One region of the Polaromonas sp. CG_9.11 genome, then DNA from elsewhere that is predicted to be linked to it. Evidence: riboswitches for the same ligand, from Rfam matches in the RefSeq annotation. Region 1 holds a riboswitch; the other holds the start of a gene.
The links. A riboswitch is a leader RNA that binds a small molecule or an ion and turns the genes downstream of it on or off. The one in region 1 is predicted to bind glycine.

Region 2: it holds a riboswitch for glycine, as region 1 does, so the genes downstream of both, IWX85_RS09780 (D-amino acid dehydrogenase) here and gcvT (glycine cleavage system aminomethyltransferase GcvT) in region 1, are expected to answer to the same signal.

Annotation. Positions count from the first base shown of each region.
Region 1 covers NZ_JADOVE010000009.1:7,576-15,421, forward strand. The annotation lists gene epsL (XrtB/PEP-CTERM-associated polysaccharide biosynthesis outer membrane protein EpsL) at 1-29, opposite strand, end outside; gene IWX85_RS09120 (undecaprenyl-phosphate glucose phosphotransferase) at 171-1,505, opposite strand; gene epsA (XrtB/PEP-CTERM-associated transcriptional regulator EpsA) at 1,588-2,376, opposite strand; gene IWX85_RS09130 (TRAP transporter substrate-binding protein) at 2,756-3,727, shown strand; gene IWX85_RS09135 (TRAP transporter small permease) at 3,820-4,314, shown strand; gene IWX85_RS09140 (TRAP transporter large permease) at 4,311-5,588, shown strand; glycine riboswitch at 5,623-5,726, shown strand; glycine riboswitch at 5,750-5,851, shown strand; gene gcvT (glycine cleavage system aminomethyltransferase GcvT) at 5,898-7,052, shown strand; gene gcvH (glycine cleavage system protein GcvH) at 7,113-7,481, shown strand; gene gcvP (aminomethyl-transferring glycine dehydrogenase) at 7,514-7,846, shown strand, end outside.
Region 2 covers NZ_JADOVE010000009.1:138,207-146,052, reverse strand. The annotation lists gene IWX85_RS09780 (D-amino acid dehydrogenase) at 25-1,281, opposite strand; glycine riboswitch at 1,446-1,546, opposite strand; gene IWX85_RS09775 ([protein-PII] uridylyltransferase) at 1,684-4,362, opposite strand; gene map (type I methionyl aminopeptidase) at 4,420-5,253, opposite strand; gene IWX85_RS09765 (bifunctional DedA family/phosphatase PAP2 family protein) at 5,366-7,393, shown strand; gene purL (phosphoribosylformylglycinamidine synthase) at 7,615-7,846, shown strand, end outside.

The sequences.
Region 1 (7,846 bases):
CTTACTAGCAGCAATTTACGAAGCACCATTTTTAGAATCCTATTTCAGGGAAGATTTGAAAGCGTAGAAAGGAAAATGCGCCTAAAGTATCACGCAGCTACAATTTTAACAATTTTAGTTGTAAATTGACCAACTTATCAATAGTTCTTTTGAATCATTGAAAAAAAATCTCAATATGCTGCGCCATCCTTAAAGACTAAACGAACGGTCTTCAATACAATGAACAGATCGAGTTGCAGTGACCAGTTCCTCAAATAGTCGAGATCGTAATCAATACGCGCCTGCATTTTGTCCAACGTATCGGTCTCTCCACGGTAGCCGTTCACCTGAGCCCAACCTGTGATTCCTGGCCTGACCTTGTGCCTCACCATATACCCTTTGATCAGGGTCCTGTACATTTCATTATGTGCGACTGCGTGGGGTCGCGGACCCACGATACTCATTCGTCCTTGCAGTACGTTGAAAAATTGTGGCAACTCATCAAGCGATGTCCTTCGTAGGAAGGACCCAATCCTTGTAATGCGTTGGTCGTTTTTTTTGGCTTGATGAATAGTCCCACCGTCCTCCACCACGGCCATTGAACGAAACTTGTAAACCAGAATCTGTTCGCCATCGAGGCCATATCGACGCTGCTTGAAGATAGCAGGCCCTGGTGAGCCAAGCTTGACCATGATGGCAATAAGAATCATGATTGGTGAAACAAGCATGAGAATTATCACAGACAGGATGATGTCGCTGGCACGTTTCAAAATTCCATTGAAACCTCTGAATGGTGTGTCGCAGACAGAAATTACGTTGACCCCGCATACTGTGTCGCTTCGCCCTTGAATCAAGTCCGTGATGAACATGTCCGGCACAAAATAAATCGAAGCAGTGGTGTCCTTCAGGTCATCAAGAATCTGCAGAACACGGGGACGTGCAATCATTGGCAAAGATAGATAGATGTATTGAATCCGATACTTTTTGACAAAGTTGGCAAGCTCATCTATTTTTCCTAGAAGTTTGTACTTTGCTTGCTCGTGCCGTCTTACTTCGCTGCGATCGTCAAAAAAGCCAAGCATCTCCATGCCTAAATAGGAAGAGTAGCCGATGTTCTCGGCTAAAGAGACTCCCTGATTGTTCATGCCGACAATAACAGCACGCTGTGCGGGACCTTGCATCTTTAATAATTTGGAAGTCGTTGCACGAAGCGTCAGATTTCCAGCGATCTGGGCTGCAGGGGCAATCCATAGCCAATTAATAATCAAAGCAATTGGAAATCTGAAAAGATAGTCTGTGGCAAAGCCAACCAGCAGCAGGAGCCCGGCAATCCAGAACCAGTGAAATAAAATATTAAAAATCATGCGCTCTACGGAAAGCCGCAAACGCGAAGCACCAGGAAATGTCAGAGAAAAGACAACCACCGAAAGAATCAGATATGGCGGTTTAATTGCCCCCTCAAAATTAAATGCTAATACCCATAACGATAAAATCAGAATGAATGGATCAAGAGCGCTTTCGATCATTCTAAAAATATAGCTCCTGCCTAAACCCGACCGGGGTTCCCGGTTATTTTTCCAGACAGCGGCCGACTTTATTCCGCGAATTTCAGCCATTAAACGTCACCCCATTAATTTTTGAAACCGCCTGGGCACGATTGAATACATTCAATTTCTGAAAAATCCTCTGCATGTGATTTTTGACAGTGAATCCGCTAATATTTAAAATGCTTCCAATTTCTGAATTGGTTTTACCCATGGCGACCCAGTCCATGATCTGAATTTCGCGATCACTCAGCCCAAAGGCTTCGTCCTGTCCGACCCGGAGGGATTTCGGAAAAGGTTTTTGCTGTTGCGGCAGTTGAGAAACCTGTCGGAGTGCGCTGTCGATCACCGGCATCAGCACCTTGATGGCGGTGCTGGTTGGCTCTGCTGGAATTTTCTGGCTGCTGAGCAGCACGTACAGACATTCGCACTGGCCCCGCTCGTCGCGCATGCCGTGAATCACGCCTGAACGCATGCTGCGCAACGCACTGCTGAACGATCCGGGAAGGCTGGCGTTGCCCAGAAGGTATTCAAAGTTGCGAAAGTCGAGGCTGCTGGGCTGACGACCTCCAAAAACCCAACTTTCGTGAAATTTTCCCAACAGAAATGGCAACCCATCAGTACCGACGGCGTAAGACCGAACGCCCGGTAGCTTGGAGACAATGTCATGCCGTATGGCGCCTTCTTGAAAGTTCCCCCACCCTGCCAGCAGAATTTCGTGAGGCATGCACTGCTGCACGTCGCCCTGCAACCATTGGAGTAGGTCGATATGCCGTCGAATGGCTGCGGCGCTTTCGATCAGCCTGAGATAGTGCCCGGAATCGCCAGACACAGGCAGCGTGTGACTCTGCATTTTTTTCTTCCCCCTGAGTATGTTTTTTTCGTCTGCGGTACCTATAGCATCGATGAAATTCGAAGCCTCAAACCGACTTTATAGCAAGCGTCGACGTAGGACATACAATAATTTACAAGTCATCAAGCTTGCCTCTTCAAGTCAGGAATTTTCTCCGTAATTGTCACCGTTGCTTGTCATCCAAAATCTGCACATGCATGAAACTGGCTTGGAACGACCTCCATATCTGGAGCATAAACTGCTTGCTCGACTGTGAAATTACTGGATTTTTAAGCGAAAACCCGCGAACGTGTCGGCAAGGCCTGCAGTAATAATGAAATCGTTTACAGCACGTTGCCGTAATCGAAAATTTTTACCCTAATAACTATTCGGAGACAGCATGAAGCTTTCAAAACTTCTCATCGGTCTGAGCCTGGGCCTTGGTTTCTTGGCTGCGGCCACTGCACAGACCACTATGCGCATCAGTATCTCGACTGCCCAGAACTCGCATCAAGGCGTGGCGATAGACACTTTTGCCAAGGAAGTTGAGAAGCGAACTGCGGGAAGATACAAGGTTCAAACCTTCTATAACGGTGCCTTGGGCGGAGAACGGGAATCGATTGAAGCCGTGCAACTGGGGACGCAGGAACTGGCCTTTTCCTCGTCCGGTCCCATCCCAAACTTCGTGCCGGAAACCAAAATCCTGGATGTACCGTTTCTGTTTCGCGACAAGGCCCATGCCCGCGCCGTGCTCGACGGACCGATTGGCCAGGACTTGCTGACGAAATTTGATGCCAAAGGCTTCAAAGCGCTCGCCTGGGCTGAAAACGGCTTTCGCCACATGACCAACAGCAAGCGCGACGTCAAGACACCCGAAGACCTCAAGGGCTTGAAAATGCGCACCATGGAAAACCCGGTGCATATCGCGGCTTACAAAGGCTTTGGCATCATCACCACGCCCATGGCTTTCCCCGAAGTGTTTACTGCGCTTCAGCAAGGCACGGTTGATGGACAGGAAAACCCGTTGTCGGTGATCATCTCTGCCAAGTTTGATCAGGTGCAAAAGCACTTGACCTTGACCGGCCACGTGTATTCGCCCTGCATCTTCGTGATGAACAAGGCGTCGTTCGACAAACTCAGCACGGCCGACAAGCAAGCCTTTCTTGAGGCAGCCAAGGAAGGCACCAAGGCCAATCGCGCCCGGGTTGACGAGGACGACACCAAGGGCGTGGCCGACCTGCGGGCCAAGGGCATGACCGTGATTGACAACGTGGACAAGACCAGATTTGTAGCAGCGCTGGCACCGGTCAACGCCGAATTTGAGAAGCAGTTCGGTAAAGTTGCGCTCGACAAAATTCGGAATTACAAATAAGCCAACACCCTTCTCGCTACTTTTTCAGTAGCTGGACACGCCCGCAGATATTGCGCTGACGGGCGTTTTCTATCAAATATCGGTGTCATTTCATGAAACAGGCCTTTTTAACCTTCGAACGCTGGACGACCGGATTTTCCATGCTGGTGGCGTGCCTGATGCTGGTCATTGCGTCATCGCTGGGCATGTTCCAGATCATCACCCGCTTTGTACTGGAACAACCCGCAGAATGGAGTGAAATCCTGATCCGGCTGAGTCTGATCTGGATGGTGTTCATGGGAATTCCGGCTGCTTTCCGCCAGGGGGCGATGGTCAGTGTTGATGTGCTGTATCGCTGGAGCCCACCCCGAATCAAGCGCGTACTCGACTGGGTGGTCTGCCTTGCGGCGCTCGCCCTGATCGGTGTCATCATCTGGTGGGGCTGGGACTATTCGCTGCGCGGCCGCGTTCAATCGATGTCCGGGCTGGAATCAATTTCTATGTTCTGGGGCTACGTGGCCATGCCGGTGGGCGGGCTTTTTTGCGTGATGGGCATCATTGGCAACCTGATCGATCCCCAACGCCAAGAACTGGAAACCGCCCAATGACCGCCGTCATGCTGACCACCATGGTGCTGTGCTTTGCATTGACCATTTCCGTCGCCGTTTCCATCGGCCTTGCGTCAGTGCTGGGCATCCAGGCGACCAATGCCAACATGCTGATTTCGGTCAAGGAAATGTTTTCTGCGATCAACAAGTTTCCACTGGCCGCCATACCCTTCTTCATCCTGGCTGGCAATCTGATGGAAACCGGCGGTATTTCACGCCGGCTGGTGGAGTTTGCTAAAAGCATCGTGGGCGGCGTGCAGGGAGGCCTGCCGATGACCTGCGTACTCACCTGCATGATTTTTGCTGCGGTTTCCGGCTCTTCGGTGGCGACTACCTTTGCCGTCGGCGCCATCTTGATTCCGGCTCTGGTCAAGCACGGTTACCCGACGACCTATGCCGCCGCACTGCAGGCAACCAGTGCCGAGCTGGGCGTCATCATCCCGCCGTCCATTCCCCTGATCCTGTATGGCGTAAGCGCCGAAGTCTCGATTGGCGAGCTCTTCATCGCCGGCATAGGGCCCGGCATCTTCATCAGCCTGGCCTTGATGGCGTTTGTCTATGTGTACTGCCGGATCAAGGGCTGGGGCAAGAACGATGGCGACGGGCGGCTAGGTTTCGCCAAGGCTACCTGGCAGGCCGGCTGGGCGTTGCTGATGCCGGTCATCATTCTGGGCGGCATTTATGGCGGTATTTTCACGCCAACCGAAGCAGCAGCCGTCGCGGTGTTCTATGCGCTTGTGGTGGGGATGGTGGTTTACCGCGAAATCAGTCTGGCCAGTTTGGCCGTGGTGCTGCGCAAGTCGGTGCTGTCCAGCGCCGTGATCATGTTCATCATTGCCAACGCCGGGCTGTTTGCCTTCCTGATCACACGTGCAGGTGTGCCCGACGCGATCGGCCGCTGGCTCGAAGTCGTGCTGCAGTCACCCGCGCTGTTTCTGCTCGGGGTAAATGTTACGCTGTTCTTCATCGGCATGTTCATTGAAACCAGCGCGGCAATCATTGTGCTGGCGCCGATCCTGGCGCCCGTGGCCATGCACTTCGGCATTGACCCGGTGCATTTCGGCATGGTCATGGTGGTCAACCTGGCGCTGGGCATGATTACCCCGCCCTTTGGCGTGAACCTGTTTGCAGCCTGCACGGTGGCCCGTGTTTCCCTAGACCGGATCATCCATCACCTGATCCCTTTCGTGCTGGTGATACTGGCTTGCCTGATGGTGATCACCTACGTGCCGCAGCTCTCGCTGGCCCTGCGCGACCTGTTGTACGCGAAATAGCAGTCAGAAAAAGCATGCCTTCGCTCAGCTACACTTGACAGCGTCAGGAGAGAGTTTTTCCAGAAAAAACCGCCGAAGGCGCATGTGCCACCCCCATTGGTGGACTGAACGCTCAGGCAAAAGGACTGGCAACCGCCCCTCGGTGCATTTGTTACCAAGGGGCGTTCCCTGCTGGAGAGAGGCCGCTTTCAAGGCGGTCCACCGAAGGAGCAACCCTGCATCGTCAGGCGAATCTCTCAGGTAAAGTGGACAGAAGGGGCAGCCCGTGGCGTTTGGCCATGGGGTCATGTTTGCCCTCTGGAGAACGTCATGTCCCACGAACCGTCTGCCGCCCCTGCCCCTTTGCTCAACACGCCGCTGCATGGTCTGCATGCAGAACTCGGCGCGCGCATGGTGCCATTTGCCGGTTATTCCATGCCGGTGCAATACCCGGCTGGCCTGATGGCCGAACACCAGCACACGCGCAGCGCCGCAGGCCTTTTCGACGTGTCGCACATGGGCCAGTTGCGGCTCGTTGGCCCGGATGCAGCCGCCGCTTTTGAAAGCCTGATGCCAGTCGATGTGATCGACCTGCCTGCGGGAAAACAACGCTACGGTCTGCTGCTCAATGACGAAGGCGGCATCATCGATGACCTGATGTTCTTCAACCGCGATGTGGCCAACGGCGGCGATATCTTCGTCATCGTCAACGGCGCCTGCAAGGCGGGCGACATCGCGTATATCCAGACCAAAATCGGCCAGCGCTGCGACGTCATTCCCATGCCCCAGATGGCGCTGCTGGCGCTGCAGGGACCGCAGGCGGTCACGGCCCTGCAGCGACTCGCGCCAGGCGTTGAAAAACTGCTTTTCATGACCGGCGGCCGCTTCACGGTTGCAGGCTGCGAGTGTTTCCTGACCCGCAGCGGCTATACCGGCGAAGACGGTTTCGAAATTTCAGTACACGCCGCGCAGGCCGACACGCTGGCACGTGCCCTGCTGGCCGAGCCTGAAGTCAAACCCGTCGGACTGGGCGCACGCAATTCGCTTCGGTTAGAGGCCGGCCTGTGCCTGTACGGCCATGACATCGACACCACGACCACGCCCATTGAAGCCAGCCTGAACTGGGCCATTCAAAAAGTCCGGCGCACCGGCGGCGCCCGGGCCGGAGGCTTTCCGGGCGCGGACAAAATCCTGGCGCAGCTGGCCGATCCGGCCAGTTTGAGCCGCAAGCGCGTGGCGCTGGTGGCCAAAGCGCGCGTTCCGGTCCGCGAACCCGCCGTGCTGGAAAACATGGACGGCCAGGTTGTCGGCCAAGTCACCAGCGGCCTGCTCAGCCCCACGCTGAACCAGCCGATTGCGCTGGCCTATGTGCACCCAGACTATGCGGTGGTCGGCACCGAACTGTTTGCCATGGTGCGTGGCAAACCCGTGCCCATGCACGTGTCGCCCACGCCCTTTGTTCCCACCCGCTACCACCGCGGCTGATTTATTTATCTATCTCTTTCGTTCACTTCCCTTTTTCATACAAACTCCCGGAGAAACCGCATGACCGTCAAGTACACCGAAGACCACGAATGGCTCAAGATTGAAGGCGACATGGCCACCGTCGGCATCACCGTGCATGCGCAGGATGCGCTGGGCGATGTGGTGTTTGTCGAACTGCCGGAAGTCGGCACGACATTTGCCCAGAAAGACACTGCCGGCGTAGTTGAGTCCGTCAAGGCGGCGGCCGATGTCTACATGCCGGTCAGCGGTGAAGTCACCGAAGTGAATGAAGCCCTGCGAGACGACCCGTCGCTGGCCAATTCGGACCCGCTGGGTGCCGGCTGGTTCTTCAAGGTCAAGCTGTCCGACCCGTCACAGCTCGACGCGCTGATGGACGAAACCAGCTACACCGCCTTTTCTGCCGCCTGAATTTTCATCAAAGACTGACACGGAATTCTGACATGCTGATGCCATCTGCCACGCCGCTGGGCGCGCTTGAAAACCCTTCCGAATTCATTGCCCGGCACATCGGCATTGACGAGGCGGATGAAGTCCACATGCTCAGCGTGGTCGGCTCCAGCTCGCGCCGGGCGTTGATCGACGGCATCGTGCCGCCCTCGATCGCCCGCAGCAGCGCCATGGCGATTCCGCCACCGGTTTCCGAAGCGGCCGCGCTCAAGCAACTCAAGGCGATGGCGGCCAAGAACAAGGTGTTCAAGAGCTTCATCGGCCAGGGCTATTACGGCACCTACACGCCGGGCGTGATCCTGCGCAATGTGCTGGAGAACCCCGCC
Region 2 (7,846 bases), 130 kb from region 1:
GGGCTTGGGCTTGGGCTTGGATTTTCAGGCCGGAACGGGTTTGCCATGCAGCAACCCCGCTGGCTTAAAGGCTTCACTCACCGCATCGCCCACGATCTCGGCGGTGATGGCAGACAACGTCCAGCCCAGGTGACCGTGTCCGGTATTGTAAAAAACGCAGGGTGAACGGCCACGGCCGACGCGCGGCAGCATGTTGGGCATCATGGGCCGCAGACCCGCCCAAGGTATAACGCTCTGGGTGTTGACGCCGGGAAAGCAGCGTTGCACCCAGTCCACCAGGGGCTTGATGCGATCGGCACGAATGTCGCGGTTGTAACCATTGAACTCTGCCGTACCGGCCACCCGGAAACGGTCCAGGCCAAGGCGGCTGGTGACCAGCTTGGTTTCATCGTCCAGCAGACTGACCACGGGCGCGGCTGCCTGGCTTTGCGCGTCTTTCAGGTTGACGGTGATGGAATAGCCCTTGACCGGGTAGATGTTCACGCGGTCACCGAGCGAGGTTGCCAGCGCGCGGCTGGCGGTGCCGGCGCAGACCACCACGCCGTCAAAGACCGCGCGGGTTTCCTGGGCGCCATGGCCCACCGTCACACAGGCCTGCTTGGCGTCTGCCGTCACGGCGCTTACATCCTGCTCGTAAAGGCAGATCACGCCCAGTCGCACCGCCGCCTCGGCCAGGCCCTTGGTGAAGAGGTGAATGTCGCCGGTCGAGTCGCTTTCGGTAAAATAGCCGCCGTAATACTTCCCCGCAAGCGTGGGCTCCAAGACGCGCATCTCTTGCGGGGTGACGGCGCGGCGCGGCAGACCGCCTTCGGCCAGCAGCCTGGAAACCTTGCCGGCGTGGTCAAAGCTGGCCTTGTCGCGGTAGATGTGAAGAATGCCTTCCTTCTTCAGGTCAAAGTCTATGCCCTCCTGCTCCGCCCAGCCCAGCAGGTGCTTGCGCGCCGCGATGGCCAGGCGCGTGGTCTCTATGGTGTTGCTTCGGTAGTGCGGAATGTTTGCGATGAACTCGGCAAACCACGATATTTTGTGCCAGCTTGGCTTGGGGCTTACCAGCAGCGGTGCATCGCTCTTGAGCATCCACTTCAGGCCCTTGAGGAGGGTTGACCAGTGGTTCCATACCTCTGCGTTGGATGCGGAAAGTTGGCCGCCATTTGCAAACGAGGTCTCCATGGCGGCATAACGGTGCTTTTCGAACAAGGTGACCGAAAAGCCGCGCTTGGCAAGTGCGTAGGCTGTGGTCACGCCGGTGATGCCACCACCAATGACTGCGATTTTTTTCATGAAAGACTCCAGCAACGTCAAGGGGATTAAGCCCGCGCGCAAGTGCACAGCGGACACCCCCTCTGTTCTGGACCTGAGAGATTCACGAACTTTCGCGCTGGCGAGAGCTGTTTGCTCCTTCGGTGCACCGCATGACGTAGCCTGCGGCAACTCTTCAGAGATCAATAGTGATGCCGGTCCTTTTGCCTGAGAGTTTCCGGGGTGGTTGCTCCTTCGGCGCCGGGTGCTGCGTTAGCTGCACCACAGACTCTTCCGGCATCAAGCAGGCTAAGCGCCGATTGATGCATGCCGCTCTCGACGAAGCAGCAATGGCGATAATTTATCAGCTATCAGGCCGGGTGAACGGATTTTTTTCAGACTTCGCAGTGTTCGGTGAAATGTGCCGAAAATATGCATGGGATCTCATTCACTCAAGGCCTTCAGCAACTCGGTTTCAATCGCGATCTGCGCTTTGTTGTGTTGAAGTTCCGGCCCGTCGATCAAAAAGGTGTCCTCGACCCGTTCGCCCAGCGTGGTCACCTTGGCCAGCTTGACGTTGATGTGGTGATTGGCCAGCACCCGTGCAATCAGGTAGAGCAGGCCGACCCGATCGCTGGCCGACACGCTGAGCAGCCAGCGCTGGGCTTTTTCATCCGGACGCAAGTCGACGCGCGGGGTCACGGGAAAGCTTTTGACGCGGCGCGACACCCGGCCTTTGCTGGGTGGTGGCAGCGGGCCTTTTTCTTCCAGGATGCGGCCCAGGTTCACCTCGACCATGGTGGCCAGTTCGCGGTAGTGCTCTTCCAGCGGCTCGCTGGTGACCTGAAAAGTGTCCAGGGCAAAGCCGTTGTTGGTGGTGTGCACCTTGGCGTCCAGAATGCTAAAACCAGCCTTGTCAAAGAAGCCGCAGATGCGCACGAACAGGTCCGGCGCATCGGGCGTGTAGACCAGCACCTGCATGCCTTCGCCGGTTGCAGACTGGCGCACACGGACTGTCACCACCGCCTTGCCAATGTGGCGCGACAGGTGCCGGGCATGCCAGGCAATGTCGGCGGCTTCGTGGCGCATGAAATAGCTCACGTCGAGCGTGTCCCAGAGCGCCTTGTAGGCCTGGAATGGCTCGGCATGCAGGGCCAGCAGCGTTAGCGCGCCGCGCTTGCGGGCCTCGATCTCGGCAGCTGCATCGGGCGCGCGGCCGCCCAGCACGCGCAATGTGTAGCGGTAGAGGTCTTCGAGCAGCTTGCCTTTCCAGGCATTCCAGACCTTCGGGCTGGTGCCGCGAATGTCGGCGACGGTGAGCAGGTACAGGGCAGTCAGGTTGCGTTCGTTGCCGACCCGCCGGGCGAACGTGGCAATCACTTGCGGGTTGCTCAGGTCTTCCTTCTGGGCGGTACGGCTCATGCTCAGGTGTTCGCCCACCAGGAACTCGATCATCCGGGAGTCTTCGGCGCCAATGCCGTGCTGGCGGCAGAAAATGCGCACTTCCTTCTGGCCCAGTTCGGAATGGTCGCCGCCGCGTCCCTTGGCAATGTCGTGAAACAGCGCGGCGATGTACAGAATCCATGGCTTGTCCCAGCCTGCGGCCAGTTGCGAACACATCGGGTATTCATGCGAATGCTCGGCCATGAAAAAACGCCGCATGTTGCGCAGCACCATCAGGATGTGCTGGTCGACGGTGTAGACGTGGAACAGGTCGTGCTGCATTTGCCCGACGATGTTGCGAAACACCCAGAGGTAGCGGCCCAGCACCGAGGTCTGGTTCATCAACCGCATGGCATGGGTGATGCCTTCGGGCTGCTGCAGGATGCGCAGGAAGGTCGCCCGGTTGGCCGGATCGGTGCGAAACTTCGCGTTCATCATGCCCCGGGCGTTGTAGAGTGCGCGCAAGGTGCGTGCCGACAAGCCGCGGATGCCAACATGAGTTTCGAACAGCAGGAAGGTTTCCAGGATGGCGTGGGGCTCGCGCAGGTAGAGGTCGTCGCTGACCACTTCAAGCATGCCGGCTTTGTCAAAGAAGCGCGCATTGAGCGGGCGCAGCGGATAGTTGCACGGGCTGAGCTGCTCTTCGATGTTGAGCAGCAGGATCTGGTTCAACTGGGTGACCGCCTTGGCCGTCCAGTAATAGCGGCGCATCAGCGCTTCGCTGGGACGCGCCGGCGGGCGCCTGGCCGCCCGTCCGCCCCGGGGCGACACGGCCCTGTCCAGGGGCAGGACCACCTGCACCGTGTCCAGTGCCGGCGGGCGTTCGCTTCGGTTGCCCGGCTGGGCGCAATAGCCGAAGGATTCGGCCACCGCCGTCTGCAGATCAAACACCAGACGGTCCTCGCGACGGCGGGCAATGATGTGCAGGCGCGCGCGTATCAGGCTCAGCAAGGCCTCGTTGGCCTTGATCTGACGAACCTCGAACGTGGTGATCAGTCCGTTGGTGGCCAGCTCGTCCCAGGATTTTCCCAAGCCGGCGGCGCGAGCCACCCACAGCACCACCTGCAGGTCACGCAGTCCACCGGGCGATTCCTTGCAATTGGGCTCCAGCGCGTAAGGTGTGTTGTCAAACTTGTTGTGGCGCTGGCGCATTTCGAGCGTCTTGGCGATAAAAAACGCCTTGGGATCAAGAATTGCGTCAAGCTGCGCCTGCAGGAGCTGGTAGACCTCGGCCGAGCCGGTCACCAGACGCATTTCGAGCAGCGAGGTCTGGACGGTGACGTCCTTGGCTGCTTCCTCGACGCAGTGGGCCGCTGTACGCACGCTGGAGCCAATCTGCAGCCCGCAATCCCAGCAACTGCTGATGAAGCTTTCTACCTTGGCCTTGAGGGCCGGATTGTCTTCGACATCGAGCGCGGCGTCGGGCAGCAGCAGCAGCACATCGACATCGGAATGCGGAAACAATTCGCCCCGGCCAAAACCGCCCACCGCGATCAGGCAGGCATCCGGCGGAAATTCGGCCAGTTGCCACAGCCGCCGCAAGGTGGCGTCGGTCAGCCGGCCCAGCTTTTGCAGCAGGCCATGGATGCCCCGGGTCGAGGCACCGCTGCCTGCCAGCGCGGCCATCACGCCCGCCTTGCCGGCGCTGTATTGTTCGCGAAAGGAAGTCAATTCAGTCATGAAGGCAAGGCCTGACCGTGAAAGGATCGAAAAAGCCGGTCCCGCAAGGGCCCGGAATCAGGCAGGGGTTTTTTCGCGCGACGGCTGCGGCACAAAATCCGGAATCGGCGGGCTGCCGGCCGACAGTGTCAGCACTTCGTAGCCGGTTTCGGTGACCAGCACCATGTGTTCCCACTGCGCCGACAGCGAATGGTCGCGTGTCACGATGCTCCAGCCGTCTTTTTCCGGGCCGTCCTTGATGTCGCGCTTGCCGATGTTGATCATCGGCTCAATGGTGAACACCATGCCGGGCTTGAGTTCGTCGAGCGTGCCCGGACGGCCGTAATGCAGCACCTGCGGGTCCTCATGGAACCTGATGCCGATGCCGTGGCCGCAGAACTCGCGCACGATCGAATAGCCCTGCTTTTCGGCAAACGTCTGGATGGCGTGGCCGATGTCGCCCAGGTGCGCGCCCGGCCGCACGCACAGGATGCCTTTCCACATGGCTTCGTAGGTGACCTGGCACAGCCGTTTGGCGGCAATCGAGCAGTCGCCGATCAGGAACATGCGGCTGCTGTCGCCGTGCCAGCCGTCCTTGATGCCGGTGACGTCCACGTTGACGATGTCACCTTTCTTCAGCGGCTTGTCATTGGGAACGCCATGGCACACCTGGTGATTGACCGAGGTGCACAGCGACTTGGGGTAGGGCGGATAGCTGGGCGGGCCGTAGCCGAGCGTGGCCGGGATGGTTCCCTGCACGTCGACCATGTAGTCGTGCGCCAACTGGTTGATTTCGTTGGTCGTCACACCGGGCTTGATGAACGGGGTCAGGTAGTCCAGCAACTCGCCAGCGAGCCTGCCCGCCACACGCACGCCTTCGATACCGGCTGCATCTTTGTAAGTAATACTCATCTGCGAATTATCCCACCGGACTTTCTCTGCCAGCATGCAAGGGGTTTTGAAGATGCATGTGCTGAACCTCTGCAAATTATTTTGCCCTTGATTCGTACCTGGAAAGCCTGCGATGCATCTGCTCCTGACCCATATTGCCACTCATCCGCATCTGGCATTGTTGGTGGTGTTTGGCGTGGCGCTGACCGAGTCGCTGGCACTCATTGGCACCTTGGTGCCTGCAGGTGTGGTCATGTTCAGCGCCGGGGCCTTGATTGGCGCAGGTTCGCTGGATATGTGGACGACGCTGGCCGTGGCCGCGCTGGGCGCGGTGTCCGGTGACGCGCTGAGCTACGAGCTGGGCCGCTTGGGTAACGACCGGCTGCGCGGCTGGCCACCCTTTGCACGGTATGCGCCCTTGATGGCGCGGGGTGAGCAGTTCATGGCGCAGCATGGCGGAACCAGCATTTTGCTGGCGCGTTTTTTTGCGCCCGTGCGGGCTGTTGTTCCTCTGGTGGCAGGCACGACACAGATGGCGCGCGCGAAGTTTTATGTGATCAATGCGGCGTCCGCGCTGGCATGGGCGCCGGCGCATATTTTGCCCGGTGTCTTGTTTGGGACGTCGCTGCGGATGGCCGAAGCCGTGAGCGCTCGGCTGGCGGTGATCCTGCTGGTGCTCGGGGTGCTGCTGTGGCTGGCGGCCAAAGTGGCGCGTATCGCCATGCGTCATGGTGTGCCGCTTCTGGCTGTCGGGCGCGACCGCGCCCTGCAATGGGCGTCCCGGCGGCCGGGCGCGCTCTCCAGGCTGGCGCTGTTCCTGTTTGATCCGCGCAAACCCGAGTCACCGCTTCTGATCGCCCTGGGGCTGCTGCTGCTGGGCGGGGGCTGGACATTTTTTGGCATCTTGCAGGACGTTGCAGCCCGTGATCCGCTGGTTCTGGCGGATGTGGCGATCTTCAACTTCCTGCAAGACCTGCGCATTGCAGAGATGGACCGCATCATGGTGGTCATCACCGGTCTGGGCGGCGCATGGGTGGCGCTACCGCTGGTGGTGGCGGTGTGGGCGTGGCTGGCGTGGGCGCGCTGCTGGCGCACGGCCCGCTACTGGCTGGCGGTGGCCGGATTTTCCGAGGTGCTGGTGCAACTGCTGAAATACACACTGGCCAGAACGCGTCCCATCAGCCTGTACAGCGGGGTAGCGGATTTTTCCTTTCCCAGCGGCCATGCCACATCGAGCATTGTTATTTACGGTTTTCTGGCTTTTTTGCTCTCGCGCAAGCAGCGGTCCGCCGTTCAAGGCGCGATAGCGGCTGTGGCGGCGGTGTACATCGCGCTGATTGGGTTTTCTCGGCTGTATCTGGGCGCGCACTGGTTTTCCGATGTGATGGCGGGGCTGAGTCTGGGACTCGCCTGGGTGGCACTGGCGGCCATGGCCTATTCGCGACGCCCAAGCCCTGAGAATTTGCATCCGCTTGGCCTGGGCGTGACAGCGCTGCTGGCGGTGATGATTTCCGGGCCGTGGTACATGGTGAATTACGTCTCAAGCGATCTGGCGCGCTACGCCCGACAGACGCCTGCGAAGACCTTCAGTCCGGCCCAGTGGTTAGACGCCGGATGGCGCGAGCTGCCCCGGCAGCGCATGGAAATCGGCGGCGACACGGAAGAACCGCTGCCATTGCAATGGGCTGACAGCGCTTCAAGCCTGCCTGGCCACTTGGCGGCGGGGGGCTGGCGTGTAGCGCCCGCCTGGTCGGCGCAAACGGCCTTGCTGTGGCTGACCGCCGATGTGCCGCTCAAGACGCTGCCCGTGCTGCCCAAATACCACCAGGGCAACAAGTCGGAATTGGCATTTGTGGCGTTCGACCCGGCCCGCCCCATGCAGCGGCAGATTCTGCGGCTGTGGCGCTCGGCTTATAGCGTGCGCAGCCCTGTCAGCCAGGCGCTGGAACCCCTCTGGTATGGCGCGCTCTACACTGAAACATTCAGGCGGCCTGGGCATTTTTTCACCCTGGGCGTTACAAAGAATGAGGCGCTGACACCGGCCATCCTAGCGCACTTGCCCGGCGATCTGCGCTGGACAAGCCGACCGCCCGCGCCAAACGGCATGCCTTGGCAGACCTTTCTGGTGTTGCCGGGTGCGTGGATGCCGCCTGAGCATTGAGCCGGGATGGCGGGACTCAGGCGTCGCCGGCTGGCTCGGGTAGGTGCAAAAGCCGCCGCGCCAGCCGCGCTTCGCCCAGTCGCTGATAAAATCCTGCGCTCATGCTTCTGCCCCGCAGCAGCTTAGACCACTCCTTGCCAGACCCTGCCTTTCGGGGCCTACAGACCCCTGAACAGCTTGCCGGCTGCCCCACCATACTTCACCACAAGGCCACCCCTACCGTGACCCTGCACCTGACGACTTTCGAGGGCGATGCCCACGGCATCAGTGCCCTGAGCGACTTTCGCGTCCAGCAACTCCTGCCTCGCCTGCAAGCCATTCACGACAAGATCGTCGGCATCAGCGCCCGGTTTGTCCATCTGGTTGCCACCGAGGAGCTGCCTTCAGAGGCACTGAAAACCCAACTGGCGGCCTTGCTCAGCTATGGTCAACCGTGCGAACAACCCCTCGCAA